Regions from separate parts of the Enterobacter sp. N5-15 genome, predicted to be linked through region 1. Evidence: predicted binding sites of a transcription regulator. Region 1 holds the regulator's gene; each other region holds the start of a gene.
What was found. The regulator LexA, encoded in region 1, represses DNA repair genes until DNA is damaged. The targets are predictions, from matches to a motif close to TNCTGTATGTACATACAGNA.
Positions count from the first base shown of each region.

Region 2: the regulator LexA is predicted to act here: its motif matches at 5,741-5,760, upstream of AC2TE5_RS09175 (metal-dependent hydrolase).
Region 3: the regulator LexA is predicted to act here: its motif matches at 5,670-5,689, upstream of sulA (SOS-induced cell division inhibitor SulA).

Region 1 is NZ_CM170150.1:330,976-338,723, forward strand. It holds gene gntR (gluconate operon transcriptional repressor GntR) at 1-789, shown strand, start outside; gene gntK (gluconokinase) at 916-1,443, shown strand; gene gntU (gluconate transporter) at 1,447-2,787, shown strand; gene plsB (glycerol-3-phosphate 1-O-acyltransferase PlsB) at 2,906-5,326, opposite strand; gene AC2TE5_RS01545 (diacylglycerol kinase) at 5,481-5,849, shown strand; gene lexA (transcriptional repressor LexA) at 5,958-6,566, shown strand; gene dinF (MATE family efflux transporter DinF) at 6,630-7,748, shown strand, end outside.
Region 2 is NZ_CM170150.1:1,928,771-1,936,518, forward strand. It holds gene AC2TE5_RS09150 (6-phospho-beta-glucosidase) at 1-59, shown strand, start outside; gene chbG (chitin disaccharide deacetylase) at 71-820, shown strand; gene katE (catalase HPII) at 876-3,125, opposite strand; gene cedA (cell division activator CedA) at 3,314-3,568, shown strand; gene AC2TE5_RS09170 (L-cystine transporter) at 3,617-5,008, opposite strand; gene AC2TE5_RS09175 (metal-dependent hydrolase) at 5,136-5,726, opposite strand; gene hxpB (hexitol phosphatase HxpB) at 5,828-6,499, opposite strand; gene AC2TE5_RS09185 (YniB family protein) at 6,648-7,184, shown strand; gene AC2TE5_RS09190 (fructosamine kinase family protein) at 7,220-7,748, opposite strand, start outside.
Region 3 is NZ_CM170150.1:1,635,773-1,643,520, reverse strand. It holds gene mgsA (methylglyoxal synthase) at 1-44, shown strand, start outside; gene helD (DNA helicase IV) at 103-2,157, opposite strand; gene AC2TE5_RS07615 (YccF domain-containing protein) at 2,281-2,727, shown strand; gene yccS (YccS family putative transporter) at 2,747-4,909, shown strand; gene AC2TE5_RS07605 (TfoX/Sxy family DNA transformation protein) at 4,866-5,492, opposite strand; gene sulA (SOS-induced cell division inhibitor SulA) at 5,710-6,219, shown strand; gene ompA (porin OmpA) at 6,575-7,630, shown strand; gene matP (macrodomain Ter protein MatP) at 7,694-7,748, opposite strand, start outside.

The DNA of each region.
Region 1 (7,748 bases):
CTTCCTTCCCTGACCAACCAGGTTTTCGCCGAAGTATTACGAGGAATCGAAAGCGTCACCGATGCTTTTGGCTATCAGACCATGCTCGCCCACTACGGGTACAAGCCGGAACTGGAAGAGGAGCGTCTTGAATCGATGCTTTCCTGGAACATCGACGGCCTGATTTTAACCGAACGTACCCACACTGCCCGCACGCTCAAAATGATCGAAGTGGCCGGTATCCCGGTGGTGGAGCTGATGGACAGCCAGTCGCCGTGCCTCGACATCGCCGTTGGGTTCGATAACTTCGAAGCGGCGCGCCAGATGACGGCGGCCATCATCGCCCGTGGGCATCGTCATATCGCCTATCTGGGTGCGCGTCTGGATGAACGTACTATCATCAAACAGAAGGGATACGAGCAGGCGATGCTCGACGCGAACTTAACCCCGTACAGCGTGATGGTGGAGCAGTCCTCTTCCTATACGTCGGGTATTGAGCTGATGCGTCAGGCACGACGCGAGTATCCGCAACTGGACGGTATTTTCTGCACCAACGATGACCTTGCGGTCGGCGCGGCGTTTGAGTGTCAGCGTCTGGGGCTTAAGATCCCGGACGATATGGCGATTGCCGGTTTCCACGGCCACGACATCGGCCAGGTGATGGAGCCGCGTCTGGCGAGCGTCCTGACCCCGCGTGAACGTATGGGCCGCATTGGCGCAGAACGCCTGCTGGCGCGCATTCGTGGCGAGACGGTTACCCCGAAAATGTTAGATTTAGGTTTCACCTTGTCACCGGGTGGATCTATTTGAACTGACAAATTTGAAGTAGCTCACACTTATTCACTTCGCGCACGTTTGGATATTGCTTCTCTTTTGCCCCGGCAGGACAATGTTACCGATAACTGTTACCCGTAACAATTGACTGAGGGACACCCTTTGAGCACGACTAATCACGATCACCACGTCTACGTCCTGATGGGCGTTTCCGGTAGCGGGAAATCAGCCGTAGCCAGCGAAGTGGCGCATCAACTCCAGGCTGCGTTCCTTGATGGCGACTTCCTCCATCCGCGCAGTAACATCATGAAAATGGCCTCCGGCGAGCCGCTGAACGACGACGACCGCAAACCGTGGTTGCAGGCGCTGAATGACGCCGCGTTCGCTATGCAGCGCACTAACAAAGTCTCCCTGATCGTCTGCTCTGCGCTGAAAAAAACCTATCGCGACCTGCTGCGCGACGGCAACCCGAACCTCTCTTTCATCTACCTGAAAGGGGATTTCGAGGTGATTGAAAGCCGTCTGAAGGCGCGTAAAGGTCACTTCTTCAAAACCCAGATGCTGGTGACGCAGTTCGAAGCGCTGCAGGAGCCGGGTGAAGATGAGAAAGACGTCTTAGTGGTTGATATCGATCAGTCACTGGAAGGTGTTGTTGCCAGCACCATCGAGGTCATTAATAAAAGGCAGTAAGTTTTGAGTACATTAACGCTAGTTTTGACAGCAGTGGGTTCCGTATTGCTGCTGCTGTTTTTAGTGATGAAGGCGCGTATGCACGCTTTTGTTGCTTTGATGGTGGTTTCTATAGGTGCAGGTCTCTTTTCCGGTATGCCGCTCGACAAGATCGCCGCGACGATGGAAAAAGGGATGGGCGGTACGCTGGGCTTCCTGGCGATTGTGGTGGCCCTTGGCGCGATGTTTGGCAAGATTTTGCACGAGACGGGCGCGGTCGACCAGATTGCCGTCAAAATGCTGAAATCCTTCGGCCACAGCCGTGCGCACTACGCGATTGGCCTGGCTGGCCTGATTTGCGCGCTGCCGCTGTTCTTCGAAGTGGCCGTTGTGCTGCTGATAAGCGTCGCGTTCTCCATGGCGCGCCATACCGGCACTAACCTCGTGAAGCTGGTTATTCCGCTGTTTGCGGGCGTGGCGGCGGCCGCAGCGTTTCTGCTGCCTGGGCCTGCGCCGATGCTGCTGGCGTCCCAGATGCACGCTGACTTTGGCTGGATGATCCTGATCGGCCTGTGCGCGGCAATTCCGGGGATGATTATTGCCGGTCCGCTGTGGGGCAACTTCATCAGCCGTTACGTTGAGCTGCACATTCCGGATGACGTCACCGAGCCGCACCTGGGCGAGGGCAAAATGCCGTCCTTCGGCTTCAGCCTGTCGCTGATCCTGCTCCCGCTGGTTCTCGTGGGTCTGAAAACCATCGCCGCGCGCTTTGTGCCGGTGGGTTCCAGCGCCTACGAATGGTTCGAGTTCATCGGTCACCCGTTCACGGCGATCCTGGTGGCCTGTCTGGTGGCGATTTACGGCCTGGCGATGCGTCAGGGAATGCCAAAAGACCGGGTGATGGAGATCTGCGGTGCCGCGCTGCAGCCTGCGGGTATTATCCTGCTGGTGATCGGTGCCGGCGGCGTGTTCAAGCAGGTGCTGGTGGATTCCGGCGTGGGTCCGGCTCTGGGCGAAGCGCTGACCGGGATGGGCCTGCCGATTGCGGTAACCTGCTTCGTACTGGCCGCGGCGGTGCGTATCATCCAGGGTTCCGCAACCGTGGCGTGTTTAACCGCCGTGGGTCTGGTGATGCCGGTGATTGAACAGCTGAACTACTCCGGTGCGCAGATGGCCGCGCTGTCTATCTGTATCGCGGGCGGTTCGATTGTGGTCTCTCACGTTAACGACGCAGGCTTCTGGCTGTTCGGTAAATTTACCGGTGCCACCGAAGCGCAAACCCTGAAAACCTGGACGCTGATGGAAACCATCCTCGGCACAACGGGTGCGATTGTCGGGATGATTGCCTTTACGCTGCTGAGCTGAATGCGGTGAAGTAACAAGGCTCAAAAATAAGGCCCGGTAGCGTTAGCGCTTACCGGGCCTTTATATTATGCAGAACGCCAGGCCGGGTCAGGTGAAGCCACCACCCGGCTTTTTCACATCACTCGCCCTGCGTCGCGCTCTCAATCGTCAAACGCACATCCGAGGTGATCAGCTCTGCCAGCATCTGGTACACCTTCAGCGTCTCTTCCGGCTCGGCATCGCCCGTATCGCTGATGAAGCCTTCGTCACGCAGCGTCAGCACCAGAGAGCTGAAGACCGCTTTGTCGAAGAATTCAGGGGCGTTAATGCCGTGCAGAACGGACAGGCGCTGTGCCAGCGTCCGGCTCTCTTTCTCCAGCGTACCGCGGTTGATAGACGGGTTCGCACTCAGCAGCCAGAACGTAATGGCGTAGCGCTGCAGCGTTTCGCGCGCGCCGGCCGCTAGCAGTTGCAGGGTGCGGGAGCGTGACGGATTGATGTGTAGCTCGTCGTTCGAGACGGTAATCAGCCCCTGACGACGCAGCTCTTCCGTCAGTTTATCCAGCTCGGCTGCCAGCTCATCCTTGCTCCAGCGCAGGAACAGCTCCGCTTTCAGCATCGGGTAGAGCGTATCAACGTGACGCAAAAGTTCCTGACGCGAGATACGGCGATGCTGGGTGATGATGGCCGCCATGAGCGACGGCAGCATCAGCATATGGGTGATGTTGTTGCGGTAGTAGGTCATCAGCACTGCCTGCTCGCGCGGCAGAATGATGATGTCGCCGATCGTGTCCTTTTCGACTTCAAACTTGTTCATCTGCAACGCGTGATCGATAAGCTCACTGGCGGTAGCAGAAGGCACGGTTGAATCAACGGAATACGGTACGTTGCGCATCATGTCCAGATAGCAATCCAGCTGCTCCGTGAGCTGTTCACGGGTCAGCGAGCGCTGACGCGAAGCCAGAAGCGCCGTACAGCACAGGTTCATGGCGTTAGCCGCACCGGCGTTGTTAATGCGCACCATCAGCTCGGACGCGATGCCGTTGACCGTTGGCGTCAGCCAGGCCGGACGAATTGCTTCGATAGGATCGATGGATTCGCGCCACTCGGGAACGTGATGGTTCAGGTACGTCATCAGCGGCATCGGTTCGCCGAAGTTCACGTAGCCCTGACCGAGATTGCGTAGCTTGCTCAAGCCGCGCAGCATCTGCGGCAGGCTCTCTTTCTCTTTGGTCGCACCGCGCAGCTCTTTGGCGTACGTGCCCACTTCCATCACGTGCTCATAGCCAATGTAGATTGGCACCAGCGTGATTGGACGGGTTCCTCCGCGCAGCATCGCCTGGATGGTCATCGACAGCGTGCCGGTCTTCGGATCGAGCAGACGTCCGGTACGGGAACGACCGCCCTCGACGAAGTACTCCACGGAATAGCCGCGGCTGAACAGCTCGCCCAGATACTCGCGGAACACGGTGGAGTAGAGCTTGTTGCCCTTGAAGGTACGACGGATAAAGAAGGCGCCCAGGCGGCGGAAAATCGGGCCTGCTGGCCAGAAATTCAGGTTGATACCGGCAGCAATGTGCGGCGGTACCAGCCCCTGGTGATAGAGCACGTAGGAAAGAAGCAGGTAGTCCATGTGGCTGCGGTGGCAGGGAACATAGACGATCTCATGGCCATCATGCGCCAGTTGACGTACACGCTCGGCGTTATGAACGTTGATGCCCTGGTAGAGGCGGTTCCAGGTAAAGCCGAGAATGCGATCGGACAGGCGAATCATCTCGTAAGAGAAGTTCGCTGCAATCTCTTCCATCAGCGCAATGGCGTTCTGCTGGGCTTTCTCATGCGATATTTTCTTGCTGCGCGCTTCATCTTCGACGGCGCGGGCAATCGCTTTGGAGGCCAGCAGCTTGTTGAACAGATCCTGACGCGCCGGGAGACGCGGCCCTACGGCAGCCAGGCGCTGGCGGGCGAAGTGCATACGCGCCACGCGCGCCAGTTTCTGCGCGATGATCTTGTCGGTGCCGTGCTCGTCCGCCATTCGACGCAGCGAAACGGAAGGGGAGAAACGCACAAAGCTGTCGCGTCCCAGCCAGGAGACCGCAAAGAACTTCTGGATGCCGTTAAGCATGCGCAGCGGCGGGTTCTCTTCACCTTTTTCACGGCCCGGACGACGACCAAACATCACCGATACCGGCACCATCTGCACATCCAGATCGGGGTTGCTGCGGTGCAGGTCGAGATAGTCATGGAACAGCTTGATGGACTCTTCTTTTGGCGTGTAGTAGGTAAACACGCGCGGCCCGCCGTGAATGAACACGTAGCGCGGCAGTAAAGTGCCGTCAACTTCAAGCGGTTCAAGCGGGTCAGGTAAGTCATGCGCCAGACACTGGGCACGAAGCGTCAGTAAGTCTGCCTTCGAGTTATAAGGCAAAACGTACATAATAGGACGCGACGTATCGAGCCCTAATTCCAGCGCGGGTTCTGCTGGGATAGACTTGCTTTTTACCAGGATGCTTAATGGTAAATTAAGTAATTTGTAGTAAATTCGTGGCCAGCCGGACATAAACGATGTAAAGCCTCTGGTTAATAATGCAATTGCTGCGCAAGGATAACAGAAAGCGCGCAAAATTTCTGTTGTTACCCGTCATACTTCAGGCTGTAGCGAAACGCGCTACAGCTCCTGTTACTGACGCTTTTTTTCATAAAAGGTTCTTTTAATGGCCAATAATACCACTGGGTTAACGCGTATCATCAAAGCCGCCGGCTATTCGTGGAAAGGGTTCCGTGCTGCGTGGATCAACGAAGCCGCCTTTCGCCAGGAGGGCGTCGCCGCTATCATCGCGGTGATCATCGCCTGTTTCCTTGATGTTGATGCTATTACCCGCGTACTTCTTATCGGTTCCGTGCTTCTGGTGATGATAGTGGAAATTCTTAATAGCGCTATTGAAGCCGTTGTTGATCGCATTGGTTCAGATTTCCACGAGCTTTCTGGCCGCGCAAAAGACATGGGCTCTGCTGCCGTGTTGCTGGCGATTATCACTGCCGTTATCACCTGGGTCACGCTGCTTTGGTCACATTTCCGATGAGCCTCGAGGAATAATTAAGTCCCTGGTTTTTTGTGCAGTTTTTGGTTCCAAAATCGCCTTTGACTGTATATACTCACAGCATAACTGTATATACACCCAGGGGGCGGAATGAAAGCGTTAACGACCAGGCAGCAAGAGGTGTTTGATCTCATCCGGGATCATATCGGCCAGACGGGTATGCCACCCACGCGTGCGGAAATCGCGCAGCGTCTGGGCTTCCGTTCTCCGAATGCTGCCGAAGAACACCTGAAAGCGCTGGCGCGTAAGGGCGTGATTGAGATTGTTTCAGGCGCGTCACGTGGTATCCGCCTGCTGGTGGAAGAAGAGACGGGCATTCCGCTGGTGGGGCGCGTTGCTGCCGGTGAGCCTTTACTGGCACAGCAGCATATTGAAGGCCATTACCAGGTTGATCCAGCCATGTTCAAACCGAGCGCTGATTTCCTGCTGCGCGTCAGCGGTATGTCGATGAAAGACATCGGCATTCTTGACGGCGATCTGCTTGCGGTGCACAAAACGCAGGATGTGCGTAACGGCCAGGTGGTTGTCGCACGCATTGATGATGAAGTCACCGTCAAGCGTTTGAAAAAACAGGGGAACACCGTTCAGCTACTGCCTGAAAACAACGAGTTCTCCCCGATTGTGGTCGATCTCCGCGAACACAACTTCTCTATCGAAGGACTGGCGGTTGGGGTCATTCGCAACGGCGAATGGCTGTAACCTCTTCCTGACAGGCTATGGCGCCGCTGTAGCCTGCTTCATTCTCCACTCCCGGTATTTTTCATGTCACTGCTGACGGCATCCGATAAGGCATTGTGGCGTCTTGCTCTGCCGATGATTTTCTCCAATATTACCGTTCCCTTGCTCGGTCTGGTCGATACTGCCGTTATTGGTCACCTTGATTCGCCTGTTTATCTTGGCGGCGTGGCGATTGGCGCGACGGCAACCAGCTTCCTGTTTATGCTGCTGCTCTTTTTGCGCATGAGCACCACCGGACTCACGGCACAGGCTTATGGTGCAAAAGATCCGCTGCGTCTGGCGCGCGCGCTGGTGCAGCCGCTGATCCTTGCGCTTGGCGCGGGGCTGTTAATCGTTTTATTACGTGCGCCTCTTATCGACCTTGCGCTCCATGTTGTTGGCGGCAGCGAGGCGGTACTGGCGCAGGCGCGACGTTTCCTTGAAATCCGCTGGCTCAGCGCGCCCGCATCGCTGGCAAACCTGGTTCTGCTGGGGTGGCTACTGGGCGTTCAGTACGCACGCGCGCCGGTCATTTTGCTGGTGGTAGGCAACCTTCTCAACATTGTGCTGGATGTCTGGCTGGTAATGGGCCTACATATGAACGTGCAGGGCGCGGCGCTGGCGACGGCGATTGCCGAGTACGGAACCTTTATTATTGGCCTGTGGATGGCCTGGCGCGTGCTGGCGATGCGCGGCATCTCCCTGGCGCTGCTCAAAACCGCATGGCGCGGCAATATCCGTAAGCTGCTGGCACTTAATCGTGACATCATGCTGCGCTCGCTGCTGCTTCAGCTTTGCTTCGGCGCGCTGACGGTTTTCGGGGCTCGACTGGGGCCAGAAATCGTTGCGGTCAACGCGGTGTTGATGACGCTACTGACCTTTACCGCCTACGCGCTGGACGGTTTTGCCTATGCGGTAGAAGCGCATTCCGGGCAGGCGTACGGTGCGCGCGAAAGTGGGCAGCTTCGGGACGTCTGGCGGGCAGCCTGCCGTCAGTCGGGACTGGTGGCGCTGGCGTTCGGCCTGGTTTACGCCTGCCTGGGTGAGCAGATCGTGGCATTGCTGACGTCTATCCCTGCGCTGCGCGAGCTGGCGAGTCACTATCTCATCTGGCAAGTCATCTTACCGGTGGTCGGCGTCTGGTGTTATCTGCTGGACGGCATG
Region 2 (7,748 bases), 1.6 Mb from region 1:
AAAAATGGTTGCCGAACTTTGCCGCCACGATCGAGAAGCTGAAGTTCAAACACCACTAAGAGGACGCACAATGGAAAACCTGCTGATCGTTAATGCCGATGATTTTGGCCTCTCGAAAGGCCAGAACTACGGCATTATTGAAGCCTGTCGCCGGGGGGTTGTGACCTCTACCACGGCGCTGGTGAATGGTGAGGCGGTTGAACACGCGGCGCAGCTGAGCCGCGAGGTGCCGGAGCTGGGCGTCGGCATGCATTTTGTGCTGACGCTCGGGATGCCGCTTTCGCCAATGCCGGGCCTGACGCGCGACGGCCAACTGGGCAAATGGATTTGGGAACTGGCGGAGCAGGATGCTCTGCCGCTCGAAGAGATTGCCGGCGAGCTGGAGCGTCAGTTCAACCGCTTTGTTGATGTGTTTGGTAAGGCGCCGACGCATATCGACAGCCATCACCACGTGCACATGATTCCGGCGATTTTCCCGATTGTCGCGGAGTTTGCACAGCGCAAAGGCGTGGCGATGCGCGTGGATCGGGACGCGCGCGGCGTGCCGGACTGCGCCGTGACAACCACAGAGGGGTTCAGCAGCACATTTTACGGCGACGAGATCGACGAAGCGCTGTTCCTGAAGGTGCTGGATGATTCCGCCACGCGGGGGGAAAAGTCGCTGGAGGTCATGGCGCATCCTGCTTTTGTCGATAACACCGTGCGGAAAAGCGCCTACTGCTGGCCGCGCCTGGCGGAGCTGGACGTGCTGACGTCGGCGTCGCTGAAGTATGCGATTGCCGAGCGTGGGTATCGGTTGGGGACGTTTGGGGATCTTTAAAGACAAAGCCAGTCGAAATGTAGGCCGGGTAAGCGCAAGCGCCACCCGGCTTTTTTTACGCCGGTATCTGGTCAATCTTACTGCTGCGTGACCAGACGCGGTGCGCCGCGAGCAAATCAAACAGCTTCGTCATGAACGCATCGTCAACGTTGTCGCCCTCGACAATACCGTCCTCACCCTGATCGGCCACCTTCAGCTGCGCCTTAAACCGTCGTGCGTCGCCGGACAGCGCGATCGGTTTCAGGTGCTTATAGGCTTCCAGCAGATAATACACGGCGTCACCGTTGTTCAGCAGGCTGTCAATATCCCCGCACGGCACAATCACCGCATCGACGGTCAGCGATGGCGCCCCGGCAAAGGTTGCCGCCACCGGCAGCACGGAGCCGTCATCGGCGGTCACTTCCCCCATGCGGGAATAAAGCAGTTTCGCATGCACGCCCTGGGTTTTCAGCGCCTGCATGATCCCCAGCACGTCGCTGGCGCGGGTGTTGTCGTTCAGCAGGATGGCGACCACGCGGCCTTTAATCGAGCCACCCGGCACGGCATACAGGCTCAGGGATGGATCTTTCTTCACGCCGTTAACCTCTTTCGGCGGCGCAAGGTTGCGCTGCTCATCGGTCAGCGTAATACCCAGGTTATCCGCAACGCTCTGGGCGAGCTGAATATCAATGCGCGCCAGCTGATCAACCACCCGCTCGCGGATGTAGGTACGCACCACTTTACTCAGCTCAAAGCTGAAGCCGCCGATAATGTGCTGCTGCTCAATCGGCGTCTGGCTGTTCCAGAACAGGCGAGGGTGGGCGTAATACTCGCCGAACGACGGGCTGCGCTCGCGAATTTTGTTGCCGTCGATACGCTCCTGGTACGATTCGAATCCACCGCGTTTCGGCCCGGGAGGGGTTTCACGCGGCCAGTTATCGTTGATGGAGTTCGGCTCATAGTTAGCCGGGTTGGTATCAATATCCTGACGGTGCATCCCGTCGCGCTGGAAATTGTGGTACGGGCAGGTTGGGCGGTTAATCGGAATTTCGTGGAAGTTCGGCCCGCCGAGACGGCTGATCTGCGTATCGGTGTACGAGAACAAACGTCCCTGCAAGAGCGGATCGTTGGTGAAATCCAGCCCCGGTACGATATGCCCCGGGTGGAACGCAACCTGTTCGTTTTCGGCAAAGAAGTTATCCGGGTTGCGGTTGAGCACCATTTTACCCACCAACTGAACCGGCACCAGCTCTTCCGGGATCAGCTTCGTCGGGTCAAGAAGATCGAAATCAAACTTAAATTCGTCCTCTTCCGGTATGAGCTGCAGGCCCAGTTCGTATTCCGGGAAGTCGCCCGCTTCAATGGATTCCCACAGCTCGCGGCGATGGAAGTCCGGATCGCGTCCGGTCAGCTTCTGCGCCTCGTCCCATACCAGCGAGGCTTTACCCGCCACCGGCTTCCAGTGGAAGCGCACAAACGTGGCTTTACCCTCGGCGTTGATCAGACGGAAGGTGTGGATGCCAAACCCTTCCATGGTGCGATAGCTGCGAGGAATGCCGCGGTCTGACATCGCCCACATCACGTTGTGTAAGGTTTCAGGCTGCAGGGAGACGTAGTCCCAAAAGGTGTCGTGCGCACTTTGTCCCTGCGGTATGGCCCAGTGGGGCTCCGGTTTTACCGCATGGACAAAGTCAGGAAATTTATGCGCGTCCTGAATGAAGAACACCGGGGTGTTATTGCCCACCAGATCGAAAATACCCTCTTCGGTATAAAACTTGGTGGCAAAGCCGCGGATATCCCGAACCGTATCTGCCGAACCGGCGCCGCCCTGTACGGTGGAGAAGCGCACAAATACCGGAGTGATTTTGTCCGGGTCGGAGAGGAAGTCCGCTTTGGTGATCGCTTTCAGGCTCTTGTATGGCTGGAAGTAGCCGTGCGCAGCGGAACCGCGCGCGTGAACGATGCGCTCCGGAATGCGCTCATGGTCGAAATGGGTGATTTTTTCCCGCAGGATAAAGTCTTCCAGCAGGGTTGGTCCGCGCGCGCCTGCGCGAAGGGAGTTCTGATCGTCTGCAATGCGCACGCCCTGATTGGTGGTGAGCGCAAAACCTTCGCCGCCTTTACGGTGTGGCTCAAGCGATTTCAGCTTCTCGTTTCCCGTGTCCGGCGATTTCACGCTTCCCGGTGCGGTAGGCTGTTCGCCTGGCGCGGAAGGGCCAGGGGAGGGGCGGTGAGAGCCGTCAGCAGGGGCGAGAGAGTCCATACCCGGTTGAGATTCCTCAGTGCCATGAATCGGTGATTGATGTGTTTTATCTTTGTTCGACATTGCACGCTTCTCCTTTATCCATTGCTAAAAACCCTATTAAGGATAGAACAATGTCGCGAGATGGCTCGCGAACTAAGAGTTTTCACATGCCATCATTAACGAAAGGAGCCATCCCGCCCACTCGGAGCGCGACGGAAGGCAGCAGGATCGGCTATCATAGAACTTTCCTGCTTCAAGAATTTGCTTTAGTGAACCAGTCGCTTATGAAACCTCTTCGTCAACAAAACCGCCAGGTTATTAGCTATGTGCCCCGCGTTGAGCCCGCGCCGCCTGACCATGCCCTGAAAGTGGAGGGTTTTCGCGATGTCTGGCAGCTGCGGGGGAAATATGTGGCCTTTGTGCTGATCGGCGAACACTTCCGTCGCTCGCCCACGTTTACGGTGCCGGAGTCAGCGCAGCGGTGGGCGATGCAGATCCGCCAGGATGAAGAGGTTGAAGATTAACAGAAATAAAAAAACCGCCATCAGGCGGTTTTTTTATTTCTAAAGTGATTAACGGTGCGCCAGCTCGGCGTCGTCTTCACTTTCCAGAATCGCTTTGTCGGTTTGCTTCAGCCACTGGCTGGTCAGCGTACCGGCGGTCATGGAGCCGCTGACGTTCAGCGCGGTACGGCCCATGTCGATCAGCGGCTCAACGGAGATCAGCAGCGCGACCAGCGTCACGGGCAGGCCTAGCGCAGGCAGCACAATCAGCGCGGCGAAGGTTGCGCCACCGCCAACACCCGCAACGCCTGCGGAGCTTATGGTAACAATCCCGACCAGCGTGGCAATCCAAACCGGATCCAGCGGGTTGATACCCACGGTTGGCGCAACCATCACCGCCAGCATCGCCGGGTACAGACCCGCACAGCCGTTCTGACCAATGGTGGCACCAAAGGAGGCAGAGAAGCTGGCGATGGATTCAGGCACGCCCAGACGACGGGTCTGTGCTTCAACGTTCAGCGGAATAGACGCGGCGCTGGAACGGCTGGTGAAGGCAAAGGTCAGTACCGGCCAGACTTTACGGAAGTATTTCAGCGGGCTGACGCCGTTCACGCCCAGCAGGATGCCGTGCACCACGAACATAATGCCCAGGCCCAGATAAGAGGCGACAACGAAGCTGCCCAGCTTAATGATGTCCTGCAGGTTAGAGCCGGCAACCACTTTGGTCATCAGCGCCAGCACGCCGTAAGGGGTGAGCTGCATGACCAGACGAACCAGCTTCATCACCCAGCTTTGCAGGGTGTCAATCGCGGTCAGCACGCGTTCGCCTTTTGGCGCATCGTCTTTCAGCAGCTTCAGCGCCGCTACGCCCAGGAACGCGGCGAAAATAACCACGCTGATGATGGAGGTTGGGCTCGCACCGGTCAGGTCAGCAAACGGGTTCTTCGGAATGAAGGAGAGCACCATCTGCGGCACGGTCAGGTCAGCCACTTTACCAACGTAGTTGGTTTGAATCGCGGTAAGACGCGCCGTTTCAGCGGAACCCTGAACCAGACCTTCTGCGGTCAGGCCAAACAGGTTGGTGACCAGCACACCCACCAGCGCGGCAATCAGCGTGGTGAACAGCAGCGTACCAATGGTCAGGAAACTGATTTTTCCCAGCTGAGTGGCGTTATGCAGGCGGGCCACGGCGCTCAGAATAGAGGCGAACACCAGCGGCATAACGATCATCTGCAGCAGCTGGACATAGCCGTTACCGACGATGTTGAACCACTGAATAGAGTCTTTCAGAACTGGATTATCGGAGCCATAAATTGCCTGTAATGCCAGACCAAATACGACACCCATGGCCAGACCAACCAGCACTTTTTTCGCCAGGCTCCACTGTTTGTGGCGCGCCTGCGCGAGAAGCAATAGCAATACAACGAACACAACGACGTTCGCGATGAGTGGAAAATTCATCCCCGTTCTCCTGATTTATTATTGGGTCGGTTTTTACCGATCCTGTTGGCGGAAGGTTAGCAGAAGTGTGATGTAGCGCTTATATCCAAATGGAATGGGTTATGACAAATGGGATAATTTTGTCGGTTTACTGTTCAATCTGGTGATGAATAAAGCGATTAAACTGAAATTGCAGCGAATTAATCATCTGGGATGACCAGCGAACTGCACTATTTTCGGGCAAGGTTTGCGGCATCCAGACGGCGTAAGCAAACAGCGCCATGCACAGTGCACGCTCAAGCTGGTTACCTTTCTGCGGGGCGAGGATGGGAAAACGGAAACGCCAGCGGCAGGGCCAAAGCAGCGGCACGCCCGCAGGCGTCAGCATATCGGCGAGAATATGGCTTAAATAGCCCAGCACCATCCCCTGGATCGCATCGGCGGGGACTATCCAGCTTTCGGGCACCTTTAAATAGAAAAGCGTCAGCAGGCCAAACACGGCCAGCAGGCTGTGCGTAAACCCCCGGTGGCCGAACGCGCGGGCGATGGGTTTCGACACCCACTTCAGGCGTTGTCCGAGAAAGGATTTAGGATGGTCAATGTCGGGCAGCAGACAGGTCAATACGGCGGAAGGGACAATATGCCACCAGTCCCCCTGTGCCAGCACGGGGGTGAGTTCAGCGTTTTTGGCAAATACCGCGCACGCAATTGAAAAAAGCAGGTGGCCTTCCGCCGTCATGATAAAACCCACAAAACTGTCAATTCATACAGTATAGGGTTTTTATACAGTAGGCGGAAGAGGTGACGGTGTAACTGTTTGTCACAAACCGGAGAAGGGCGTTAACCGCCCTGCAGATGATGCGCCGTGAGTTCTGCCAGTGAATTAAGCTTCACATCGGCAAGCGCAAACCGGGGATCGTGACGGCCTTCTTCAGCGGGCACCACAATGGAGCGCATCCGCGCAGCCTTCGACGCCACCATACCGTTAACGGAATCTTCCAGCGCAACGCAGTTGAGGGGATCCAGGCCGAGCTTCGCGGCACAGTCCAGATAGACCTGCGGGTGCGGCTTGCTGTAAGGCAATTTTTCAGCGGACGCCAGCGCATCGAAACTGTCGCGCAGTTCAAACATCGTCAGCACTTTTTCCAGCATATGCAGCGGTGAAGCCGAGGCCAGGCCAACCTTCAGCCCCTTGGCTTTACACAGCGCAACGGCCTCGCGTACGCCGGGCAGCAGCGGCCTGTTCTCTTCCACCAGAGAAATGGCGCGGCTGATAATGCGTGCGGTCACCTCATCGCGATTGGGACCTACCCACGGCTGTTGGGCAAACCACAGGTCAACCACCATATCGATGCGCAGGCCCAGCGTATCGGGGAGTTCATTACGGCGGCTGATATCCACGCCCAGGCTGGCCATCACATCCAGTTCGGCGCGATCCCACAGCGGTTCGGAATCGATCAGTAATCCATCCATGTCAAAAATTGCGGCAAGAATTTGGCGCGGTGTCGACATCACAACGTCTCCTTATCCAGGGTGTTCGACAGACGATACGTGCTAAGCACAATCTGCAATTTAGCATATTGCTTTCAAAGATCGGGCGAAATTGATGGCCAGCAGGTAGACTTAGGCACAAATAACGCGTCTTTATGAAGAGGAACTGATGACGTATCAACAAGCTGGACGCATCGCGGTCTTAAAACGCATTGCTGGCTGGGTAATTTTTATTCCTGCCGTCATTTCTACGCTGATTTCTGTACTCAAATTTATGTACGATCACAGCGAAAAACAGCCGGGTATCAATGCGGTAATGCTTGATTTCGCTCATGTCATGATTGAGATGATGCGTTTTAATACGCCATTTTTGAATGTTTTCTGGTTTAATTCACCCACCCCGGATTTTCATCAACAGCTGAACATCGGCTTTTGGGTGATATACGCCCTGATCTTTGTCGCGCTGGCACTGCAGGCCTCTGGCGCGAGAATGAGTCGCCAGACGCGCTTTTTACGCGAAGGCGTTGAGGATCAGTTGATTCTGGAGCAGGCCAAAGGCCCGGAAGGAATGAGTCGGGAGCAGATTGAATCCCGCATTGTTGTGCCGCGTCACACCATTTTCCTGCAAATTTTCCCGCTCTATATCCTTCCCGTCATCATCATTGTGGCGGGATACTTCTTCTTCTCACTGCTCGGTTTTCTGTAAGCGATAGGGGTGGCGGCAAGGCCACCCGTCTCTTCTCAGGCGGCAAGCATGCGCTCGAGCGCCCGCTGCGCGTTAACAAGGTGTTCTCCGCCAAAAAGAATGGCTCGGTTCATCAGCGTATAAAGCTGATACACCGGCTGGCGGTCGAGGAAACCGGGCGGCAGGGGGGAAACAGACTGGTATCCGTCGTATATCTGCGGCGGCTGTTCCGGATGAAGCGGCAGCATGGCAAGATCGCACTCTCTGTCACCCCAGTAGCAGGCCGGGTCAAAGATATAGGGGCCGTTGGGACCCAGCGCGCAGTTATTGGACCACAAATCGCCGTGAAGCAGAGACGCCTGAGGCTGGTGGGATGCCAGACGCTGTTGAACGTGTTCGACGATGGCATCAATATTGCCAAATTCCAGCCCTTTCTCGGCGGCCAGCTCAAGCTGCCAGCCAATTCGCTGCTCGGCAAAAAATGTCGACCAGCGACGCTGCCAGGCATTGGGCTGTGGCGTGGTGGAGAGATCGTTGTCAAAATCGAGACCAAACTGCGGCTGGTCGCTCCATTGATGCAGGCGC
Region 3 (7,748 bases), 1.3 Mb from region 1:
TTATTCCGGACTATCAGCGTTATCTTTCCGACAGACTGAAGTAGTTTTTTTGCCGGGTGGCGGCTACGCCTTACCCGGCCTACAAAATCTTGCCTGACATCGTTATGGTTTACGCGCCACCGGCACATCAATACTCTTCAGGATATCGACAAACACGGATGGCTCCTCTTTATTGAACAGCAGCCACACGCGATGCCGCGCGCGGGTGATGGCCACATACAGCAAACGCCGCTCTTCGGCATCCGGGAAGTCTTCCGGCACCGGCAGTAAGGCCTCTTCCATTACCGACTCGCGGGCCGGGGCCGGGAAACCGTCGCTACCCTCTTTCAGCCCCACCACAATCACATAATCGGCCTGCTGCCCTTTGCTGGCGTGAATGGTCATAAATTCAAGCTGCAGTTTCGGCCAGCGGGTGGCGGCTTTTTCCAGCGCCGCGGGTTTAAGGTGATGGTAGCGCGCCAGCACCAGAATACGTTCATCGGGCTTTGCATAGCCGCTGAGCTTGTCCAGCAGCGGTTCCAGCTGGTCATCCGCCAGCAGGGTGACCGCTTTTTTATCTCCTGGGCGCAGGCTGTTGAGCGGCTTTGCCAGCTGATGCGGGTTCTGCTGGATAAAGCGGTTGGCGATCTCACCAATTCGTGAATTGAAGCGGTAGGTGGTGTCCAGATCGCTGCGGTCTCCTTCGCCAAAATAGTGGTGGAACGCGGTCGTCAGGGAGAGCTGCGCCCCGCTGAAGCGATAGATGGCCTGCCAGTCGTCCCCCACCGCAAACAGCGACGTATGTTTATTTTGCGCCCGTAGCGCCGAGAGCAGTGCAGCACGCTGCGGTGAGATGTCCTGGAACTCATCCACCAGAATATGTTTCCACGGGCTGACAAAACGTCCCTTCTCAAGAATGATGATGGCCTGATGGATCAAACCGGAGAAATCAACGGCGTTTTCCTCTTTCAGCGCGGTTTTCCAGGCTTTCAGCATTGGAGCCATCAGCTTGACCCGCTTCGAAAACAGATCGCGGATCGCCTCCGGCGCGCTTTCAATCATCTCTGCCTGCGATCCACCGTGCATTCGCATCAGGCTGACCCAGCGGTCAAGTCGTGAACCCAGCCGACGCGCCAGCTTATCGTCCTGCCAGAAGCTGCCCTCTGGCACCTCCCAGTTGAGCTCCTCCTCCAGCCACTGACGCCACCCTTTCGCCTGCGCTTTTTTCTCACTGCACTGCTGGCGCCACGTTTTGATGAACAGCGCCTGACGCGCCTGCGCGTCGTTTTCCAGCTTACTGATGGAAGGCACTTTTTTACTGCCCTGCTGAATAATATGCAGCGCAAGGGCATGGAAGGTTCTGGCCGTGATATCCCGGGTGTGCAGGCGTTCCTGGATACGTTCGTCCATCTCCTGGGCAGCCTTGCGGCCAAAGGCCAGAAGCAGAATTTGATCGGCGACCGCTTCCCCGGTCGTCAGCAGCCAGCCGGCACGCGCCACCAGCACCGACGTTTTACCGCTACCGGCCCCCGCCAGCACCAGCAGCGACTGCTCGCCGTTGACCACCGCGCGCGCCTGGGCCGGATTGAGCGGTGAAGATTCCACCGTACTGAAAAAGTCGGCGTATTGGGTGAGCATGGCGTCCGTCCACGCCTGGTTATGGGCAAGACGGCTTTTATCCTTATCGTTCAGCCAGGCCTGACACTGGCGCCAGGCGTCGCGACAGTTGTCAAACTCGTCGAGACGCGTCACGGAGAGCGGCAGCGCCGAAAGTGCCTGTCGGATCTTTTGCTGCAGCCCGGCGGTCTGCTGACGGGTCAGCCACGCGTGTTGCGCGTTGCTTTGCGCGATATCGTCCAGCACCTGCTGGAGCACCTGGGCGGCAATCACGCTCATATCCTGGCTCCACTGCTGCCAGAGCGCGTTCAGGTGATGATGGAAACGCTGAGTTTCCGCCCACTCGGTGCCGTGAAGACGCACGACTTTATCGTCAGGCAGAACGAACTCCAGCTCGCCCCACACCAGCCCGCGTTTGCAGTGGATAGCCAGAAGCTGATTAAACGGAATAAGGTATTCGTGGCGTTCCCCGGAGACTTTCACCCCGGCATTAAGGAGAACAACCCTGTCGTAAGGGTGTTGCGCCAGGCGTTTGCCTAACGACGTTGCTTTCAGTTCCATGTTCCGCCAAATCCACGAAGAGATAATTTACCTGACAGTTTAACTGCCAGTTTTAAGGTGCTCCAGCCTAAAAAAACGTTACAATCATTGGGCGTTAATTTTATCGAAAGGAAGTGAGGGTTTATGCGTACCGTTCTGAATGTGTTGAATTTTGTGCTGGGCGGTTTTGCCACCACCCTTTCCTGGCTTTTTGCCACGCTGGTGAGCATCGTCCTGATTTTCACGCTTCCCCTGACCCGGTCCTGCTGGGAAATCACAAAACTCTCCTTAATCCCCTACGGGAATGAAGCCATCCACGTTGACGAGCTGAATCCGGAGAGCAAAAACGCCCTGATGAATACGGGCGGAACCCTGCTGAACATTCTGTGGCTGATTTTCTTCGGCTGGTGGCTGTGCATCATGCATATTTTTGCCGGTATTGCGCAGTGCATCACGATTATTGGCATTCCGGTGGGGATCGCAAACTTTAAGATCGCCGCCATCGCCCTTTGGCCCGTCGGTCGCAGGGTTGTTCCGGTAGAAGTGGCCCAGGCGGCGCGTGAAGCAAACGCTCGTCGTCGTTTTCAGTAAATAAGGACCGGCCGCGTTTATGCTAAGCCCACTGCTTCGCCGTTATACCTGGAACAGCACCTGGCTATACAACGTCAGGATATTTATCGCGCTTTGCGGCACGGTTGCCCTGCCCTGGTGGCTGAATGATGTCAAGCTCACCATTCCGCTCACGCTGGGGGTGGTGGCCGGGGCGCTGGCGGACCTGGACGATCGTCTGGCCGGGCGTTTACGTAACCTGGTCATTACGCTTGTCTGCTTTTTCATTGCGTCAGCGTCCGTTGAGCTGCTTTTCCCGTGGCCCTGGCTGTTTGCCCTGGGCCTTACGCTCTCAACCAGCGGGTTTATTTTGCTGGGCGGCCTTGGGCAGCGCTATGCCACCATCGCTTTTGGTGCATTGCTGATCGCCATCTACACCATGCTGGGCGTTTCCCTGTACGACCAGTGGTACCAGCAGCCGGTTCTGCTGTTGCTGGGCGCCATCTGGTATAACCTGCTGACGCTAACCGGTCATCTGATCTTCCCGGTTCGCCCTCTGCAGGATAACCTTGCCCGCAGCTTTGAGCAGTTAGCCCACTATCTGGAACTGAAGTCCCGGCTGTTCGACCCGGATATTGAGGAAGAAAGCCAGGCTCCGCTCTACGATCTGGCGCTGGCAAACGGCCAGCTGGTCGCCACCCTTAACCAGACAAAAGCCTCTCTGCTTACCCGCCTGCGCGGCGATCGCGGCCAGCGCGGAACCCGAAGGACCTTACACTACTATTTTGCCGCCCAGGATATTCATGAACGCGCCAGCTCCTCGCACGTTCAGTATGCTGCCCTGCGCGAGAAGTTCCGCTACAGCGACGTCATGTTCCGCTTCCAGCGCCTGCTGTCCATGCAGTCCCAGGCGTGCCAGCAGCTCTCGCGCTCCATTCTGCTGCGCACGCCCTATCAGCATGATCCCCGCTTTGAACGCGTATTCAGCCATCTTGATGCGGCGCTCGACCGAGTTCAGGCCAGCGGAACGTCACCGGAGCACATCAAAGCGCTGGGCTTTCTGCTGAACAACCTGCGGGCGATTGATGCTCAGCTGGCGACAATTGAGTCCGAACAGGCGATGGCGCTGCCGGGCAGTGAGGTGGAAAATCAGCTTGCTGATGACAGCGTGCACAGCGTTAGCGATATGTGGCTACGGCTGAGCCGCAATTTTACGCCGGAGTCGGCGCTCTTTCGCCACGCGGTGAGAATGTCGCTGGTCCTGTGCGTGGGTTATGCCTTTATTCAGATAACCGGGCTGCACCACGGCTACTGGATCCTGCTGACCAGCCTGTTCGTCTGCCAGCCGAACTATAACGCCACCCGACACCGTCTTGCGCTGCGTATTATCGGCACGCTGGTTGGCGTCGCGATCGGCCTTCCGGTGCTCTATTTTGTGCCCTCCGTTGAAGGTCAATTGATTCTGATCGTGATCACCGGCGTGCTGTTCTTTGCGTTTCGCAACGTGCAGTATGCCCATGCCACCATGTTCATCACGCTGCTGGTGCTGCTCTGCTTTAACCTGCTGGGTGAAGGGTTTGAAGTCGCCCTGCCCCGCGTGATCGATACCCTGATTGGCTGCGCGATTGCCTGGGCCGCTGTCAGCTTTATCTGGCCGGACTGGCGTTTCCGCAATTTGCCGCGCGTGGTAGACAGGGCGATGAACGCCAACTGTCGATACCTTGACGCTATCCTGGAGCAGTACCACCAGGGGCGCGATAACCGCCTGGCTTACCGGATAGCACGTCGCGACGCGCACAACAGTGATGCAGAACTGGCCTCCGTTGTCTCTAACATGTCAACGGAGCCTCGCGCCACGGCGGAGATCCGTGAGACCGCGTTCCGCCTGCTCTGCCTGAACCATACGTTCACCAGCTATATTTCGACGCTGGGTGCCCACCGTGAGAAACTCACCAACCCGGGTATTCTCAACCTGCTCGATGACGCCGTCTGCTATGTCGATGACGCGCTTCATCACCGGCCGGCCGATGAGCCCCGCGTTGAACAGGCGCTGGATGAACTGGCTCAACGCATTGCGCATCTTGACCCAGGAAACGACAGCAAAGCGCCGCTGGTTCTTCAGCAGATAGGCCTGCTTATCGCTCTGCTGCCTGAAATTTGCCGGCTGCAACAGCAAATCGCTACCTGGAGGAGTGATTCTCCTGCGGCTCAGGCAGCGCATTAAACCACTCCGTCAGCTCCCGGCGAATGCCTGCCGGGAGTGCCGCCTCATGCAGCCCTTCGATAGCCCCTTCCAGCGCGAAGAGAACTTTAATACCGAGCGCTTTGTTTTTTGCCCGCATCTTTAGCCAGCTCGCTCTGGCACCGAGCTCCCGGAGCGTTTCCTCGTTAGTGATGCCTGCTTCAAAGAGTAAGACCTCAAGCTGAAAGGTCAGGTTTGGCAGATCCTTCAGGCGGTTTCGCTGATGGCGCTGATAGCGCTCTTTTCTTGCCGCACTAAGCGCAAACGAGGAGAGCTGAAGCAACCGGTCCCTGTCCTGCCATAATCCGTCATCCACACGGTAATAGTTGAGCAGCACCGGGCGGCCACGCTTCATCAACGTCAAAAATGAAGAGGCATTCTTTACACAGTATTTCGCACTCTCCTCACAGGCCCGAAGATAAAGCTCGCCATCAGACACCATGGCAAAAACTGCATCATCTACCGCCAGGGTGTAGCCTCCAAACAGCGCGCGATGATGTATCTCGCCCAGCGGGGAGAGGTATTCCTGGGATTTATAAATCCGTTCATAAGATATCTTTTTCATGATATTTCCCTTAAAAATCATAACGTAACAACGAAATTTCTTACTAGCGGATCCGTTAGCAGGAAAATAGGCAACTTATCGCCGTTGAGCAAGATGATTTTTCGAGGAGCATCAAGATTGAATGAATTTTGCGAGTCGCTTTCCGAAAATGAGGTTGATCTTTATGCATACAGGGGTTACTGTATATCCATACAGTAACTACAGGGCTGGAATGAATATGCACACTTCAGGCTATGCAAATCGCTCAACCTCTCTCTCTTCTACCGCAGGCAATGTCGCGCAGAATTCCGTCGAGCGTGTTTCCACGGGGCTTATCAGTGAAGTGGTTTATCGTGAAGACCAGCCCCTGTTGACGCAACTTCTGCTGTTGCCGTTATTGCAACAGCTTGGTCAGCAATCACGCTGGCAGCTTTGGCTCACGCCTCAGCAAAAACTGAGCCGTGAGTGGGTTCAGTCCGCAGGCCTTCCGCTAACTAAGGTCATGCAAATTAACCAGCTCTCGCCGTGCGATACCGTGGAGTCGATGATTCGCGCGTTACGCACCGGAAATTACAGCGTGGTGATTGGATGGTTACCGGAAGAATTGACGGAAGAGGAACATTTCCGTCTGACTGAAGCAGCTGAAGAAGGGAGTGCGATCGGGTTCATTATGCGTCCGGTTCGATCGGATTCTTACCGCAGAGGACAACTTTCTGGGCTAAAAATTCACTCGAATTTGTATCATTGAGTGAAATTAAGATTTTTCCTGGAATTTTTTTTTGACTACAAGATGGCATTAAAGTTCCCTGACTGAAAATTGCGGCAAGGCTTGTCTGGTGCGGTTCTCCTTAATTTTATTGCACAAAATTCGTTCGAAAAATGTTAAATAATCGGTATACGGAACTTTTTTTTTCATATGCCTGACGGACTTCACACTTGTAAGTTTTCAGCTACGTTGTAGACTTTACATCGCCAGGGGTGCTCGGCCTAAGCCGAAGATATCGGTAGATTTATATTTGACCACGCCCCCCGGTGAAGGATTTAACCGTGATTCTCTCCTGAGACTTTCATGGCGAATTTTGGATGATAACGAGGCGCAAAAAATGAAAAAGACAGCTATCGCGATTGCAGTGGCACTGGCTGGCTTCGCTACCGTAGCGCAGGCCGCTCCGAAAGATAATACCTGGTATGCAGGTGGTAAACTGGGCTGGTCTCAGTTCCACGACACCGGCTGGTACAACAGCAGCCTGAACAATGATGGCCCAACTCACGAGAGCCAGCTTGGTGCAGGTGCGTTCGGTGGCTATCAGGTTAACCCGTATGTTGGTTTTGAAATGGGTTACGACTGGTTAGGTCGTATGCCATACAAAGGCGACACCATCAACGGCGCTTTCAAAGCACAGGGCGTTCAGCTGACCGCTAAACTGGGCTACCCAATCACTGACGATCTGGACGTGTACACCCGTCTGGGCGGCATGGTATGGCGCGCAGACTCCAGCAACAACATCGCTGGTGACAACCATGATACCGGTGTTTCCCCAGTATTCGCTGGTGGCGTTGAGTGGGCTATGACCCGTGACATCGCTACCCGTCTGGAATACCAGTGGGTTAACAACATCGGCGACGGCAACACCGTTGGTGTTCGTCCAGACAACGGCATGCTGAGCGTAGGTGTTTCCTACCGTTTCGGCCAGCAGGAAGAAGCAGCACCAGTTGTTGCTCCAGCGCCGGCTCCAGCTCCAGAAGTACAGACCAAGCACTTCACTCTGAAGTCTGACGTTCTGTTCAACTTCAACAAAGCGACTCTGAAACCAGAAGGTCAGCAGGCACTGGATCAGCTGTACTCTCAGCTGAGCAACCTGGATCCTAAAGACGGTTCAGTAGTGGTTCTGGGCTTCACCGACCGTATCGGTTCTGACGCTTACAACCAGAAACTGTCTGAGAAACGTGCTCAGTCTGTTGTTGATTACCTGATCTCTAAAGGTATCCCAGCTAACAAGATCTCCCCACGTGGTATGGGCGAATCTAACCCAGTTACTGGCAACACCTGTGACAACGTGAAAGCTCGCGCTGCACTGATCGACTGCCTGGCACCAGATCGTCGCGTAGAGATCGAAGTTAAAGGCATCAAAGACGTTGTAACTCAGCCAGCGGCATAAGTTATCGTCTTATAAAAAAACCCCGCCATGCGGGGTTTTTTATTGTCTGCAGAAAAGAAAAATCTACTTTTTACCCAACAGAGCCTGAAGGTCGTTCTTCAGCGTCGACATCTGATTG